DNA from 3 places in the Nocardia sp. NPDC060259 genome. Region 1 is predicted to be linked to each of the others. Evidence: riboswitches for the same ligand, from Rfam matches in the RefSeq annotation. Region 1 holds a riboswitch; each other region holds the start of a gene.

Region 1 (5,547 bases):
GTGGCGCGACAACAGGCGAGCCCCGCACGCCGGAAAGGCATGCGGGGCTCGGCGATCCGGTACTCAGACCGCGATCGGCACCCGGGCGGCGTGCTCGTCGCCTTCGATCAGGTTCTCCGGCTTGTCCCTGATCATCACCGCGATCACCACCGCGGCGACGAGGAAGAAGCCGGCGCCGACATAGAACGCCACGTCGTAGCTGTGGATCGAGGCCCGCTCGACGAGGTGGTCGACGGTCGGATTGTCGGTCGCGTAGTTCTTCGCCGCCTGCACCGAGATCGTGGTGAGCAATGCGGTGCCGACCGCGCCGCCGACCTGCTGGGCGGCATTGAGCAGAGCACTGGCCACGCCGGAGTCGTCGGCGTCGACCTGATGCAGCGCGACGGCCTGCATGCCGACGAACAACGGCCCCATACCGAGCGCGATCAGCAGCTGGGCGGGCAGCACGCTCAGCGCGTACCCGTCGCCGTAGCCGAGCTGGGCCAGCCACAGCAGACCCACGGTGCCGAGCAGCGCGCCGACCACCATCAGCGGACGCGGGCCGAGCTTGGGCATCAGCGCGCTGGTGACTCCCGCCGAGATCGCGATGCCGACCGGGAACGGCAGGAACGCGACGCCCGCTTTCAGCGGCGAGTAGCCGAGGGTGTTCTGGTAGTAGAAGCTCAGGAACAGGAACATCGCGAACATGGCGATCGGGATGAACAGCGCGGCCAGCAGCGCGCCACCCCGGTTGATCTCCCCCGGAATGCGCAGCGGCAGCAGCGGATTCGCCGAGCGCGCCTCGATGACGACGAAGGCGATCAGCAGCGCGGCGCCCGCCCCGAGCAGGCCGAGGGTGCTCGCGGCCAGCCAGCCGTGTTCGGCGGCGCGGCTGAATCCGTAGACGATCGACACCAGCCCGAGCGTCACGGTGACGGCGCCGGGCAGGTCGTAACCGCCGACCCGCGGCACCGGCACATCGCGCACGATGACCGCCAGCGCGCCGAGCAGCGCGACGATCGCGACCGGCGTGTTCATCAGCAGGGTCCAGCGCCACGACACGTACTCGGTGAGCGCGCCACCGACGATCAACCCGAACGCGACACCGCCCGCCGAGATCCCGGCGAACACCGCGAACGCGCGCGCCCGCTCCTTGACATCGGTGAACGTCACCGACAACAGCGACAGTGCCGATGGCGCGAGCAACGCCGCGAACGCGCCCTGCAAGCCACGCCCGAGGAACAGCTGCAACCCGTCCTGGGCGAGCCCGGCCAGCGCCGACGCGGCGGCGAACCCGACCAGGCCGATCAGGAAGATGCGCCTGCGGCCGAGGTAGTCGGCCATCCTCCCGCCCAGCAGCAGCAGGCCGCCGAAGATCAGGGTGTAGGCGGTGAGCGCCCACTGTTTGTCGCCCTCGCTGATGCCGAGGTCTTTCTGGGCGAACGGGAGCGCGATCGTGACGACGGTGGCGTCGAGGATCACCATCAACTGCGCGGAGGCGAGGACAGCCAGCGCCCACCATCGCATCGAACTCTGTTGTGCCTCAGTTTGTTTCGCGTCTATCTCGATGCCGGTCACCACGGACTCCTAGTCACTCGAAGGCTGGCCTAATCCTGGCACCACGAGACAATTGGCGTCAAGAGCAAAATGTCTGACTGCGCCACTTGACGTGAAAAGACAGACAAATCAGGCCGGACGGTAATCTGGAGGGATGCTGGACTCGACCACTCCGATCGGCGCGGACCGGGCGACCGAACCGGCAGGCCCCACCGCGGCCGACCGCGTGCCGGCGGGCCTGCGTGAACGCAAGAAGCTCCAGACCAAGGCGGCGATCATCGAGGTCGGGCTGCGACTGTGTGAAACACAGGGCTTCGACGCGACGACGGTCGAGCAGATCGCCGCGGGCGCCGATGTCTCCCCGCGCACGGTCAACCGCTACTTCCCGCTCAAGGAAGACATCGTGCTCGCGCCGATCGACGAGTTCGGCAGCACCGTCGCCGTCGCACTCGCCGGGCAACCGCGCACCGGCAACGAACTCAAGGCGCTGTGTGACGCCTACCTGCAGGTCGTCGATACCGAGGCCGAGGCCGACGGCATCCGGTTCCTGCGCCAGTTCCAGCAGATGCAGCGGATCATGCGGACCAGCCAGGCCGTGAACGCGCGCGCCCTCGAATACGCGGAGAAGAAGAACGTCTCGGTCTGCGCGCAACTCGCCGAGCGGATGGCGACCACGCCGGACGACTTCTCGGTCCGGGTGGTGGCCGGCACCTGGCAGATGTTGTGCCACCTCTCGCTCGCCGCCATCGAGGACGAGCTGCTCGGCTCGACGCCGGAAGCCGCCGCCGGGGTGACCAAGGCCGCCATCCTGCGCGCCTACCACGAGCTTCGCCGCGTCTGCGGTGCGCACGCCGACGGCGACACGCCAGGGGTCGGCACACCGTCGGCGGAGTGATCCAGGCGACGAAACCGGGGGAAGTTTCCGCGCTGACACGATGGCCGGTTAACATGACGGCAAGGTCATGAGTACCAGCGCCAAGCCCCGGCTCGCTGGTCGGCAACCCTCCAGCTGCGGTGGGGTGCTCCGGGTGATGACCGGGCTCTCGAAGGTCGAGAGCAAGCGCGCATTGCAGGAGGCCCCCATGTGTTGTTGTCCGTCGATCCGACCCAGCTGACGCGAGACACCGGCAAACAATCCTGGAGCAATTCATGACCGACTCTGCCCTGCCCGAGAACTGGTCCTTCGAGACCAAGCAGATCCACGCGGGCCAGGCCCCCGACGCGAGCACCAACGCGCGGGCACTGCCGATCTACCAGACCACCTCCTACACCTTCCGCGACACCGACCACGCCGCCGCGCTGTTCGGTCTCGCCGAACCGGGCAACATCTACACCCGGATCATGAACCCCACCCAGGACGCGGTCGAGCAGCGCATCGCCGCGCTCGAGGGTGGCGTCGCGGCGCTGCTGCTGGCCTCCGGCCAGGCCGCCGAGACCTACGCGATCCTGAACCTGGCCAGCGCCGGTGACCACATCGTGTCGAGCCCGCACCTCTACGGCGGCACGTACAACCTGTTCCACTACTCGCTGCCCAAGCTCGGCATCGAGGTCTCCTTCGTCGAGGATCCCGACGACCTGGCGCAGTGGCAGGCCGCCATCCGGCCCAACACCAAGGCCTTCTACGGCGAGACCATCGCCAACCCGAGCAGCGCGGTGTTCGACATCCCCGGCATCGCCGAGGTGGCGCACAAGGCCGGTATCCCGCTGATCGTCGACAACACCGTCGCGACCCCGTACCTGATCCAGCCGCTGGCCAACGGCGCCGACATCGTCGTGCACTCGGCCACGAAGTACCTGGGCGGGCACGGCGCCGCGGTCGCGGGCGCGATCGTCGACGGCGGCACCTTCGACTGGACCGTGCGCGACGCCGACGGCAACGCGCGCTTCCCCGGTTTCACCGAGCCCGATCCCAGCTATCACGGCGCGGTGTTCGCCGACCTTGGCGCGCCCGCCTTCGCGCTGAAGGCCCGCGTGCAGCTGCTGCGAGATCTGGGTGCCGCGGTGTCGCCGTTCAACGCGTTCCTCATCGCCCAGGGCATCGAGACGCTGAGCCTGCGGGTCGAACGGCACGTGTCCAACGCCGGGGCCGTGGCGAAGTTCGTCGCCGAGCAGCCGGGCGTCGAGGCCGTGTACTACGCGGGGCTCGAGACCTCGCCCTGGTACGCGCGGGCCAAGCAGCTCGCACCCAAGGGCGCGGGCGCGATCGTCGCGTTCGAGCTGCGCGGCGGTGTCGACGCGGGCAAGAAGTTCGTGGACGCGTTAAGCCTGCACAGCCATGTCGCTAACATCGGTGATGTGCGTTCTCTCGTGATTCACCCGGCATCGACCACGCACTCGCAGTTGACGCCCGAAGAGCAACTGGCCTCCGGCGTCACTCCGGGGCTGGTCCGGCTCGCCGTCGGCATCGAGGGAATCGACGACATCCTGGCCGATCTGCGCGCAGGTTTCGCGGCGGCGACGACGTGACTGTGAGCACCGAATCGCCGATCGCCCGTCCCGCAACCGGTGTGGCCCTGCTGCCACCGCCGGACGGGCGACTCGGCGTGGTCGCCATCGGGGACGTCGCGCTGGAGAACGGCGCCGTGCTCCCCGATGTGCGGCTGGCGGTGCAACGCTGGGGCGAGCTCTCGCCCACGCTCGACAATGTGGTGCTCGTCGAACACGCGCTGACCGGTGACTCGCATGTCATCGCCAGCGCGGACAACGCGCAGCCCGGCTGGTGGGAGGGCATGGTCGGGCCCGGCGCGCCGATCGACACCGACGAATGGTGTGTGATCGCGACCAACGTGCTCGGCGGCTGCAAGGGCAGCACCGGCCCGTCCTCGCTCGCGCCCGACGGCACGCCGTGGGGCTCGCGCTTTCCCGATCTGACCATCCGTGACCAGGTGACCGCGGAGGCGCAGCTGCTCGAGCTGCTCGGGATCGAGCGGCTGGGCGCCGTCGTCGGCGGGTCGATGGGCGGCATGCGAGTGCTGGAGTGGATCGTCGGGCAGCCCGAGCGGGTCGCGGCCGCGCTCGTGCTGGCCGTCGGCGCCCGCGCCACCGCCGATCAGATCGGCACCCAGACCACCCAGATGGCCGTCATCACCGCCGACCCGGATTGGCAGGGCGGGGACTATCACGGCACCGGTCGCGCCCCGATGACCGGCATGGGCCTGGCCCGGCGCATCGCGCACCTGACCTACCGCACCGACGGCGAGCTCGACCACCGCTTCACCAATCGGCCCCAGGGCGACGAGGATCCGTGGACGGGCGGCCGCTACGCGGTGCAGAGCTACCTCGAGCACCAGGCCGAGAAGCTCTGTCAGCGATTCGATCCGGCCACCTATGTACTGCTCAGCGAGGCCATGAACCGGCACGACGTGGGTCGCGGCCGTGGCGGGATCGCCGCCGCGCTGGCCTCGACCCCGGTCCCGTGCGTGGTGGGCGGTGTCGACTCCGATCGGCTCTACCCCCTGCACACCCAGGCCGAGCTGGCCGAGGGGCTGCCCGGCTGCGCCGGTCTCGAGATCGTGCACTCGCGCGACGGGCACGACGGCTTCCTGACCGAGGCCGCCGCGGTGTCGAAGCTGCTCACCGAGACGATGCGCCTGGCCCGCGAGAGCCGCTGACTCAGTCTCTCGCCGTACCTGTCAGCAGGGTGACGATCGAGCGGACGTATTCCTGGAGCCGTTCGCGCGGATACTCCTGCGGCTCGTTGACCGCCAGCCTGCCGAGCATCTCGGCGACGGTGAGGGTCGAGTTCGCGAGCAGGCCCGCGTCCATCCCCGACCAGCGCGGCGACATCGCGATACCCACGCGGACAAGGGATTCCGCGCGGGCCAGGATCTCGGCGCGAGCCGTACGCAAGGCGGCACGGTATTCGTCGGGAGCGCTGGCCGGGGTCGCCAGGATCAGCCGCCAGCGCGTCGGATTCGCGAGAGCGACACCGACGAACGCTTCGACCGTCGCCGAGGCGGCGGCGACGGGATCGGTGTCGAGCAGGTTTTCCGGCAGGGTGTCGGCGATCTG
Region 2 (5,547 bases), on a different contig from region 1:
GTCGCCGCACAGCACCAGCTGGGCCAGGGTCGCGGCGATGCGGCCGTGTCCGGAATCGGAATCCGGTGAGCTGCTTCGCCGTTCGGCGGTGTGCACGAGCAGGGCCTTCAGGTCGAGCGCGCCCAGCTTCGGGCCGAACAGGGTGCGCGCGCCCAACGCGGCGCGCAGGGCCATCGGCGCGGCGAAGCTGGTCCCGGAATCGGGGATCGCCGTGCCGTCCGGGCCGACGACATGGAACGGTTCGTCGTCGCTGCCGCCGAACGCGAGCAGATCGGGTTTCACCGTGCCGGGCGCACGACCGGGCCCGATCGCCGAATACGGCGCCCGATTCCACAGCGCGCCACTGCGATCCGACGATCCGATCGCCAGCGCGTTGACGCTGTCGGCCGGAACCTGCACGCGCGCATTGCCACTGGGCCGATCAGCCTCCCCGTTGTTGCCGACGGCGATGGTGGCCAGGGTGGTGCCGTCGCTGAGGTAGTCGTCCCAGAACGCGGTCCACGCGTGCACTTCGTCATCCTCGATCGGCAGTTCGGGGCCGATGCTGACATTGACGAACTCGTATTTGCGCTGGCGCAGGACGCTGTCGATGCGGTCGATGGCCGCGTACAGCTCGCACTGGTCGTCGTCGGTGTCCTCGTCGAGCACCTGGTAGTGGTCGATGTAGCCGTAGGGCACCGGCACCGGATGCGCGGGGTCGACGCTGCCGAACAGCAGTGCCGAGGTGACCCGGTGGCCGTGGTCGAGGTAATTGCGATGCGACGCCGCGCTGTCGGCGAAAGTGTGCGCGTCGACCCAGCGGGTCAGTGGGGTGCGCGCGGGCAACCCGCCGTCGAACACGGCGATGGTGAGCTCGCGGTCGGTCGGCTCGGCGGTCGGCAGGTCAGGGCGGAAGCGCGAAAGTGTTGCGGTGGAGCGGGTATCGCGGCCGAGCTGGGTCCGCATTCGTGGCATGCGGCGGATCACCCTGGTGAACGAATAGCCTGCCAGCGCGGCGACGGCCGCGTGGGTGCCGGTGACCGGGACGAAGGCGAGACCGCCGTTGTCGAGTCTGCGGTCGATCGCGACGTCGAGATCCAGATCGCGGGAGTAGTCGAGCAGGCCCTGCAGGGCGATGTCACGGCCGGAGTGCAGGACCAGCTCGGCCACGGTCTCCGAATCCGGCTGGGCGGCAGTCAGTCTCAGCCGATCGGCGGAGGAGTTGAGGCGGAACTCGGCCAAGCTGACGATGCCGTGTTCGGCGGCGCGCAACGGAGTCTCGGCGCAGATGCGAGTGGCGAGCAGCCGCAGGTTGGCGCGGGTCGTCGCGAGAAACAGCAGCGTGCTGGCTCGCGGCGCATGGCCGTCCGGTACGACCGTCACCGGCCTGCTGCCCAGCGGGTCGAACTCCATCGACGCGAGAAGCCTGGTGGGATAACCGCTTGTGGACACATACTGCGGATGCAGAGTGACCGCGGTGACGGTCTCGTCGTCCGGGCAGGCGACCCTGGGCAGCGCCACCGCGCTCTCGCTCGCCGCGCGCACCATCGGCGCGAGCCGGACCCGCGCCTGCGCGACCGTATACGGCGGCTGCGGCGAATCACCGCCTCTGCCGGGGGCGATCGGCGCGGTCAGCCGCTCACCGAAGCCGATCAGAAATCGCGGTCCGGCCACCCGAAATCCCCCCAGCGAGCACGTTATTGCCGTCGGTGCGTGAAGCCACGGAGGGTATCGCGCGACACCCCCGTCAGCGCGCTGATCTGGCGCTGAGACAAGCCTGACATGCCGACCAGGGTCTGTGCCAGCTGTAACCGATCGGTCCGCGAAAGTTCAGCTACCAGACGCGCGGAATGCTCGGCCATCAAGTCCGGCAGCGGCTGGTCATCGAGCACGCAACGACGCCGCAACCGCAGCATCGTGCGCTCGATATCGTTGAACGACAAGCCTTTCGACGCGATGGCGACGGCGTCGACGGCGGCATCGGGTAGCGGTTGGCCTGCGAAGCGGCGGATCGCCTCACCGCGCTGCGTCGTCTCCGGCAGCTCGAAGCCGACGGTGACGTCGAAGCGCCGCCACACGGCCGGGTCGAGGAGCTCGGCGTGGTTGGTCGCGCCGATCACCAGACCGGCGCCCGACGGCCAGTCGTCGATCTGCTGCAGCAGCACCGTGACCAGGCGTTTCAGCTCGCCCACATCGCGGTCGTCGTCGCGGCGCTTGGCGATCGCGTCGAGTTCGTCGAGCAGCAGCACGCAGGGTCGTTGCTTGGCGTAGTCGATGGCGTGGCGCAGGTTGGTGCCGGTCTTGCCGAGCAGGCTGCTCATGATCGTGGCCAGGTCGAGCACCACCAGCGGCAACTCCAGCTGATGGGCGAGCCAGGCCGCGGCCATGGTCTTTCCGACGCCGGGCGGACCGACGAAGAGCAGGCTGCGCGCCGGGGTGAGGTCGGCGGCGGCGAGACGGTCGGCCTGCTTGCGTTCGTCGACGATCTGGGTGAGCACCCGGTAGGTCTCGGCGGGCAGGATCGGCACCTCCGCGGTGGCGCCGGGCGGCACGACCCGCAGCAGCGGCAGGCGGCTGTCGCCGTCGACGGGGATCGGCGTATCGAGTTCGGCGCGTAGCGGATTGGCCCGCGTCGGGTTCTGTCTGAGCAGTCCGATCAGGGCCTCGGCGAGCTCGGGGCAGTCGGTGCGATGCCGGCGCGCGGCGCGGCGGACGAACATGGTGACGTCCTGTTCGCGGCCTGCCATCGCCAACCGAGCAAGGTGGACGAATTCGTCTGCTAGATCGGCGTTCACGTCCGCCGGTGTGGAGCTCAGGGCGTGTGACATGGTGTTCTTCCGATCGAAGGCATGGACTGATTTCGGTTCACTCGATCGTACGGCGTCCATCGCGGGCAAAGTTCACCCCTTGTGTACCGGTTTGACATCAGAACCCACCCGCAGCGCCACGTTGATCTGCCGAGTCGTCGGCGTAGCCGTCGCCTTCGTCGGATGCTAGTTGCGTGGCGACCCGGCGTCGGCGATTCCTGTCGGTTCGGGCGTGCCGATGGTGGTGGTTGACAGCTCCCTGGATCGTCTGTCACTCTCGTCAACAGGTCACGAGTACCAGCGACAAGCCCCGGCTAGCTGGTCGGCAACCCTCCTCCGCGGTGGGGTGCTCCGGGTGACGACCAGGCCGCCGTCCGCAGTGGGCGCGGCAAGCGCGGACTCGCAGCACCCTTTTCGGGAACGAGTCCCTGAGCCGACGGGATTTCGTCATGACCGCAGTAATCGACCCCACCTGTGCCCTGGCCGCCGTGTCCGGCGCCGACCTGCAGGTTCCGCTCGTGCAGGGCGGCACAAGCACCTACGCCAACTTCGACTACGCGGCGAGCGCGCCCGCGTTGCGGCAGGTCACCGACCGGATCTCGCAGCTGCTGCCGTACTACGCCAGCGTGCACCGCGGCGCGGGCTACGCCTCGCGGATCTCCACCGAGTGCTACGAGGCCTCGCGTGGCGCCGTCGCCCGGTTCGTCGACGCGTGTGACGACCAGGTCGTCGTGTTCACCCGCAACACCACCGATTCGCTGAACCTGCTGGCAGGCTGCGTGCCCGGCGAGACCGTCGTGCTCGATATCGAGCATCACGCGAACTTCCTGCCGTGGACCGCGCACGGTCGTCGGGTCGTGCGGGCGGCCGACACCGTCGAGGAGACGATCCGGCGGGTCGTCGCCGAATTGTGCAGCAAGCCCGCCGCATTGCTCGCGGTGACCGGGGCGTCCAATGTCACCGGTGAGGTGCTGCCGCTGGAGCGGCTGGCCACCATCGCCCACTTGTGCGGCGCGCGGATTCTCGTCGACGCGGCGCAGTTGGCCCCGCATCGCCGGATTTCGCTGCGTGAGAACGGGATCGACTATCTCGCCTTCTCCGGGCACAAGCTGTACGCGCCGTTCGGCGCCGGTGTGCTGGTCGGCAGGCGGGACTGGCTCGACGCGGGCGAGCCGTACCTGGCCGGTGGTGGCGCGGTGCGCGAAGTCGGTGTGGAACAGGTCGAGTGGGCCGCGGCGCCGCAGCGGCACGAGGCGGGCTCGCCGAATGTGCTCGGCGCGGCCGCGATCGCCGCCGCCTGTGACGCGCTGGCCGCCATCGATCCCACCGAACTCGTTGCCAACGAACGCTTCCTGGCCGACCGTCTGCGCGACGGTTTGGCCGCGATTCCCGGCGTGGACATCGTCCGCATCTGGTCCGACAGCCCCGACTGCGTCGGCATCGTCGCCTTCACCGTCGCCGGCTACGCCCCCGGCCAGGTCGCCGCCTACCTCTCCGCCGAACACGCCATCGGCATCCGTGACGGCCGCTTCTGCGCCCACCCCCTCCTCACCCGCCTCGGCCTCGACGCCGCCCTCCGCGCCAGCATCGGCCTCGGCACCACCACCACCGACGTAGACCGCCTGATCACGGCCATCGCCACCCTCACCGAATCCGGCCCAACCTGGACCTACACCACCACCGAAGGCCTCTGGAACCCCACCCCCGAAACCCGCCCCCTCACCGCCGCTTCCCCCGCAGGCGCCGCCCCCTGCCTCATCGGCTGAGTTCTCGCCGTCGCCCGCCGCCCCACCCGATCAGGTGTCGAGGGCGGTGGGGCGGTGGTATTTGCCGTTGTAGTAGAGGAGGGGGGCGGCGGTGGGGGATTCGTGGGTTTGGTCGTGGACTCGGGTGACCAGGCCGACCGCGAGGGTGTGGTCGCCGATGTCGATGAGTTGGTGGAGGGTGGTGCGGAGCCAGAGGGGGGTGCCGTGCAGGACCGGTTCGCCGGTGTCGAGGGTGGTCCACAGGGAGCGGTCGGTGAAGCGGTCGGCGGCGGTGCGGGAGAAGCGGTGGGCGAGGTGGTGCTGGTGTTCGCCGAGGAAGTGGATGACGACCGAGTCGGCGGCGCGCAGTGCGTCGATGCTCGACGAGGTGTGGGCGATGTTGAACGACACCAGGGGTGGTTCCAGGGAGAGCGAGGCGAACGACGTCGCCGTGAAGCCCACCGGGCCGGTCTCGGCGCCGATGGTCACCACGGTGACTCCGGCCGGATAGTGCCGCATCGATTCCCGGTACTGCTCGGCGGTGATCCCGCTCAGATCATCGGGGACCACCAGCTCGGCCGGGGTTCGTCGCACTTCACTCACCGCCCCAAACTACGCCCGCGCCGGAACCTCGCACAGGGGCCCTTCTGCCCGGTTGACGCACATCGCGCGCGGCCGACCTCAGTCGATCTCGATCGGCAGGCCGGCGGTGATGCGGACGAGTTCGCGGAAGTTGGTGCGGAACACCGTGTTCGGGTGGCCGCCTGCAGCCCAGACCTCGGGGTGGGCGGCGAGGGCGGTGTCGACCCAGGTGGGGAGGTTCGTCGGGTGGCCGACGGGGGCGGTGCCGTCGATGTGCTGGCCGGTGATGCGCTCCACCAGGGCGGTGGGGGCGGGGATCAGGGTGCCTTCCAGGCGTTTGCCGGTGCGGCTCAGATCGACCTGGTGATGGCAGGCGACCAGGATCAGGACCGGGTCGTTGTCGAGGAGGAAGACCTGGGAAGTGATGATCGCGG
Region 3 (5,547 bases), on a different contig from region 1:
GTCGCCCCGCAAACCACGACCGCGCGGCGCGCCTGACGGTTCCGTGTCAGCACGGATGTGGTGGACCAGTGGGCAGCCTGACACTGGACCCAGTCGACCACTTCCGAGCTGTCACATCGCATGCGCAGTGTCATTTTCGCGCATTCGGCCCCGTTTCGGCGTGTCGCTGGTAGTTTGCCGGCGGTAGCGATTGAATACCGCCTGGCTGGTCGACGAATTGCCCCGCACAACCAGTGGAGGTCAAGGTCGTGAAGCGTCCGTTTCTTGCGTTCCTCGGTAGCCGAGGCAGCGGTTGGACCCGCGTCCTCGGTGCATTCGGCGGTGCCCCACTCGCGCTGCTGCTCGCGACGACGGCAACCGCGGAACCGTTGTACCCGCATTCCGATCCGGACCCGTTCTACGCCGCCCCGGCGGATTTGGCGGGGTACCGCCCCGGTGATGTGCTCGACATGCGGGCGCAGCCGCCGCTGCCCCTCTTCCCCGGCGCCACCGTCACATTGGTCAAGTACCGGTCCACCGATTCGCACGGTGCGCCGATCGCGGCGACTACCACGATCCTGACCCCCGCCGGCCATCGGCCCGACGGGCCGTTGCTGTCGTATCAGCACTTCATCAATGCGCTCGGCACCGGCTGCGGGGTATCGCACATGCTGTACAACAGCGACCTGAATCTGGTGGCGACGACGCCGATCTTGAACGTCGTGCTGCAGCAGGGTTGGAGTGTCGCACTGCCGGATCATCTCGGACCTGAGTTCGCCATGGGAGCCGCGCGTTTGGGTGGCCAGATCGTCTTGGATGGCATCCGGGCGGCGAAACGGCTGCCCGTACTCGCCGTGCAGCACAGCCCAGTGGTGATGACCGGCTACTCCGGTGGCGGCATGGCCACCGCATGGGCGGCAGCGCTGCAGCCGTCGTACGCACCGGAGCTCGAGCTCGCGGGCGCGGCCATCGGTGGCGTCCCGGTGAACCTGGTGACGATGGCGCAGGCTCTGGGCTTTGACCCGCACCCGGCCTTCGGGCTGGCCATGGCGACGGCGATCGGTCTGGAGCGGGAGTATCCGGACCAGGTGCCCATCAGCGCGTATCTCAATCCGCGTGGCCTCGCACTTCGTGACGCAATGGCCAACAGCTGCACCAACACCATCCTCGCCATGGGCGCCAACGGCAGCGCTCGCGAGTACGTCACCAACTCCTCGATCTTCGACAGCCCCGACGCCCGGTCGGTGGTGGAGCAGAACAGTCTGGAGCTCTACGCCGGGGTACCGGAAATACCTATGTTCGAATGGCATTCGCCGACCGACCCGTTGATTCCGGTCGACGCCATCAACAACACCAACCGCCGCTGGTGCGCGGCGGGGGTACGGTTGCAGACGCTGTGGGTGCCCTCGGTCGAGCATTTGTCCGCGGCTGTCGCGGGCGCCCCCGCGGTACTGCAGTGGCTCGACGGACGGGTTCGCGGAGAGCCTGCGCCCGTCGCCTGCTGAGATCTGGGACCATGCTGGTCGAGGCTCCGGGGCCCGTACGCTTCGCTGATGGCGATTATCGAACTGGCTGACCGCAACCTTCGACTCGCGCTGCTCGACGAGACTGACCTGTGTCTGGACGGCGATCGTGAGGTCTATCAGCTCTACCCCGGGTGGTGGCACTTCGGCAGGCATTTCTCGATCACGAACCTGGACGGGATCGCCTACTGTGCGGCACTCGAAGATCTCGATCTCAACTCGATGGTCGAAGCCACCAGTCTCGCCCCGCTTGCGGGGTTGACCAGGCTACAGCGCCTCAGACTGGATTCGGGCATCCAGAATCGTGACGTCGGTGTCATCGCCGCTCTGCCCGCGCTGACCGAGCTGGTGATCTTCAACGGTTTCAAGGCACAGGACAACGAGGAGTGGCGCAGTGTGGTCGGTGCGCTGCGGGCACGCGGCGTGGCGGTGCACGGCTGGTAAGTCCCGGTGGGTGGTTTCGAGTGAGTCGCGCATGGCCGTGTAGTCGGGGGCAGCGAGAGCGGCCACGTCATCTGGCATCGGGACTGGCCGCCCGCCATGCCCCATGACCTCGCCAGGCGACGGCAGCGGAGAGGTCCATGCCGAGAACGTCGAGCGGCGCGGGCGGACTGAGACGATCAGGGGACTTCGGTGATCCCGACGGTCGGGAAGAAGAAGCAGGAGCGGCCCGCGTTGTCGGTGGTGCCGAAGACGGCGGCCAGGACGGTGCCGTGGCCGGTGTCGACGGGGACCGCCCGCACTCCGCCGACGGGGATGGCGGTGAACAGGAAGTCGCGGATGGCGGTTTCGGCGAGGGGGCGCAGTTCGACGGGTACCTCGGGCGGGACCATCGCGCGGACGATGTCGGTGATCGAGCCCATCGAGGCCAGACCACCGCGGCCGGTGCTGATGTTGAGCCAGGCCACCTGCATGCCGGAGGTCTTGGTGGTGGCCGTGTCCGGCGACAGGCCGTAGGGCAGGAAGGTGAACATCGTCTGGCCGGACTTCACGGCGGTGAGGTCGAGGCCGGGGACCTGGACGGTATTCGCCGGCCACGGGCCAGGGACCGCACCCGCGACGGCGGGGATCAGGCCGAGGTCGTCACCGGCGCAGTTCGCGGCGACCGTCGGATACAGGAACGGCTGGACGCCGAGCGCTTCGAGGGTGTCGACGACGGTCTGATACGCGCCGAGCAGGTCGCCCGGAGCCGCCGTCTGCGCCGCCGGCGCATCCCTGGTTACCTCGGGCGCCGCCGCCGCGGTAGGCGCGGCCAGTAGCAGCGCGGCGGCACAGGCCGCCAGCGTGGTCAGTGTGGTGAAACGACGCGGCTCGGTCACGGCGCACTCCTCATGGACGCGAAGACATCCGACGCTACTCCCGTACCGGGCGTAATCCGCGCAGGTGAATGGCACCGAGCCGTCGGCGCGTCGCACAGTGTGCCCGAGTACGCCCCGCGTTCCAAGCTCTGCGCTCACGCTGATCCTTACCGTTGTGAAGGATCCCGCCAGTGCCACATGCTGATTCGGTACCGGCCCCTGCGGCCGGTCACAACCATCCAGAGCGACCGAGAGACCCGGCTCGACGACGTCGCAGCAACCCGCCCGTTCCCCGGGTGTGGGTGCTTCCGCCGGGTTCGATGGAAGGAAGAAAGTGCACCCCGTGATCGGTCCCCGTCATCGTCTCGCCGCTGTCGCCGGCGTTCTCGCCGTCGCCACCTCCGTGGTCGCGTGCGGTAGCGACAGCGCAGGCTCGGGTGGGCAGGCCGGTCCGCCCCAGCCCGGCGGCACGCTGCGCTACGGCCTGTCGCAGGCGCCGTCGTGCTCGGATCCGGCGCAGGCGGGCTCGAACCAGTCCATCTACGTCGCCCGTCAGATCGTCGACTCGCTCACCGATCAGGACCCGAAGACCGGCGCGATCACGCCGTGGCTGGCCACCAGCTGGGAGGTCAGCTCCGACGCGAAGGTGTTCACGTTCACGCTCGCCGACGGCGTCACCTTCAGCGACGGCACGCCGGTCACCGCGGACTCGGTGCGCGACACCTTCGACGCGATCGTGAAACTCGGTGGCGCGAAGGCGCCGCTCGGCACGAGCTACCTCACCAACTACGTCGGCACGACCGCGGTCGACAAGCTCACCGCCCGAGTGGAATTCAGCCAGCCCAACGCGCAGTTCCTGCAGGCCTCCTCCACACCACAGCTCGGAATACTCGCCAAGGCGACCAATGCCAAACCGGCCGAGGCCAGGTGCGCAGGCGACAATATCGGCAGCGGGCCGTTCACCTACGCCGGCTACAAGCAGGACGTCTCGGTGACGCTGGCGAAGCGGGCCGGATACCACTGGGGATCGGCGGTATTCGGGCATCAGGGCGAGGCGTACCTGGACCGGATCGAGTTCACCGTCGTCCCCGAATCCGGGGTGCGCACCGGCAGTCTCGTCTCCGGTCAGCTCGACGCGATCAGTGACGCGCTGCCCCAGGACGCACCGCAGATCGAGGCCGTCGGCGGCCAGGTGCTGTCCACGTCCAACCCCGGCACGCCGTTCGGCCTGCACCCCAACGTGACTCGTGGCCCGCTGCGCGATCCGGCGGTGCGCCAGGCACTGCTGCCGGCGCTGGACCGCAAGCAGCTCGTCGACACCGTGCTCGGCCCGCAGTTCAAGGTCGCGACCTCGACGCTTGCCTCGGCGACACCCGCGTACGCGGATCTCTCGGCACAACTTCCCCACGACCCGGCCAAGGCGAAGTCGATTCTCGACCAGGCAGGCTGGGTTTCCGGCGCCGACGGCATCCGCACGAAGAACGGTGAGCGCCTGAGCTTCTCGGTGACGTTCAGCCAGGTGTTCGCGGGCAACCAGGCGATCCTGGAGCTGGTGCAGCAGCAGCTTCGCCAGGTGGGCGTCGACCTGACACTCGACCTGGTGTCGCTGCCGGAGTGGACCGCCAAGATGAACTCCAAGGACTACGACGCCACCTACGGCAATTCCACCCGCGCCGACGGCGACATCCTGCGCACGTCCTTCTCGATCACCGGTCGCAACCTCAATGCCCGCGGACCGATCCCGGCGCTGGACGAGACCCTGGACAAGCAGCTGGCCGCCAATGATCCGGCCGCACGGGCGACGCTGATCAAGACCGCGCAGCAGCAGATCCTCGACAACGGCCTCTACATCCCCACCGTCGAGCTGTCCCAGGCGATCGGCGCGGCCGCGACCACCCAGGATCTGAAGTTCGAGGCCTCGGCCCGGCTGCAGTTCTTCGACACCTGGCTGAGCGGGCGCTGATCATGAGCCGATACGTGGGTTCCCGGATACTGCAGGCGATCTGGGTGTTGTGGGCGGCGTTCACCATCTCCTTCGTCGTGCTCTACCTGCTGCCTGCGGATCCGGTGTCGATGGCCGCCGACGGCGGTGGGCCCGGCACCGTCGTCGACAAGGTGGCGATCGCGGAACTGCAGGCCCGCTACGGCTTGGACAAGCCGCTGTGGGAGCAGTATGTGACCGCGCTCGGCAATGCGGTCAGCGGTGACCTCGGGCGGTCCATCAGCACCGGTCAGCCCGTGACCGAAGCGCTCGGCGACGCCCTGCCCCCGACTCTCGGATTGGCGCTGCTAGCCCTGGTGTTCGCCGCGATCGGCGGCACCGCACTGGCGTTCGCCGCCACCTACACGCGGCGGCCGTGGCTGCGCAATACGCTCAGTGCCCTACCACCGCTGGCTGTTTCGGTGCCGACGTTCTGGACCGGTCTGATCCTGTTGCAGCTGTTCTCGTTTCGGCTGCACTGGTTTCCGGCCTTCGGCGGGACGGGACTGCGCGGGACCCTGCTGCCCGCGCTCACCCTGGCACTGCCGATCGGTGCGGTGATCGCCCAGGTACTCGCCGCCGGGCTGGAACAGACCTGGCGGCAGCCGTTCACCGAGGTCGCGCTCGCCAAGGGCGCCTCGCGGTGGTGGGTGCAGCGGCGCCACGTCGCCCGGCTGGCCAGCGTGCCCGCGTTCACCATCGCCGGTGTGCTGGTTGGCACCGTGCTGGCCGGGTCGGTGGTGGTGGAATCGGTGTTCGCCCGCGC

Evidence for each region. Region 1 has a riboswitch for S-adenosylmethionine ahead of ACFWF2_RS01590 (bifunctional o-acetylhomoserine/o-acetylserine sulfhydrylase). Riboswitches for the same ligand answer to the same signal wherever they lie in the genome.
Region 2: another riboswitch for S-adenosylmethionine. It lies ahead of ACFWF2_RS17280 (aminotransferase class V-fold PLP-dependent enzyme); the one in region 1 lies ahead of ACFWF2_RS01590 (bifunctional o-acetylhomoserine/o-acetylserine sulfhydrylase).
Region 3: another riboswitch for S-adenosylmethionine. It lies ahead of ACFWF2_RS29270 (ABC transporter substrate-binding protein); the one in region 1 lies ahead of ACFWF2_RS01590 (bifunctional o-acetylhomoserine/o-acetylserine sulfhydrylase).

The regions. Positions count from the first base shown of each region.
Region 1 is NZ_JBHXAY010000002.1:90,756-96,302, forward strand. Features, by position in the region: gene ACFWF2_RS01580 (MFS transporter) at 64-1,557, opposite strand; gene ACFWF2_RS01585 (TetR family transcriptional regulator) at 1,691-2,431, shown strand; SAM riboswitch class IV at 2,495-2,605, shown strand; gene ACFWF2_RS01590 (bifunctional o-acetylhomoserine/o-acetylserine sulfhydrylase) at 2,686-4,002, shown strand; gene ACFWF2_RS01595 (homoserine O-acetyltransferase) at 3,999-5,147, shown strand; gene ACFWF2_RS01600 (TetR/AcrR family transcriptional regulator) at 5,149-5,547, opposite strand, start outside.
Region 2 is NZ_JBHXAY010000041.1:48,693-54,239, forward strand. Features, by position in the region: gene ACFWF2_RS17270 (S8 family peptidase) at 1-1,653, opposite strand, end outside; gene ACFWF2_RS17275 (AAA family ATPase) at 1,677-2,807, opposite strand; SAM riboswitch class IV at 3,073-3,187, shown strand; gene ACFWF2_RS17280 (aminotransferase class V-fold PLP-dependent enzyme) at 3,236-4,552, shown strand; gene ACFWF2_RS17285 (flavin reductase family protein) at 4,583-5,050, opposite strand; gene ACFWF2_RS17290 (YbaK/EbsC family protein) at 5,213-5,547, opposite strand, start outside.
Region 3 is NZ_JBHXAY010000120.1:6,265-11,811, forward strand. Features, by position in the region: gene ACFWF2_RS29250 (glycosyltransferase family 2 protein) at 1-36, shown strand, start outside; gene ACFWF2_RS29255 (lipase family protein) at 249-1,484, shown strand; gene ACFWF2_RS29260 (DUF6892 domain-containing protein) at 1,533-1,946, shown strand; gene ACFWF2_RS29265 (hypothetical protein) at 2,123-2,821, opposite strand; SAM riboswitch class I at 3,033-3,127, shown strand; gene ACFWF2_RS29270 (ABC transporter substrate-binding protein) at 3,144-4,763, shown strand; gene ACFWF2_RS29275 (ABC transporter permease) at 4,766-5,547, shown strand, end outside.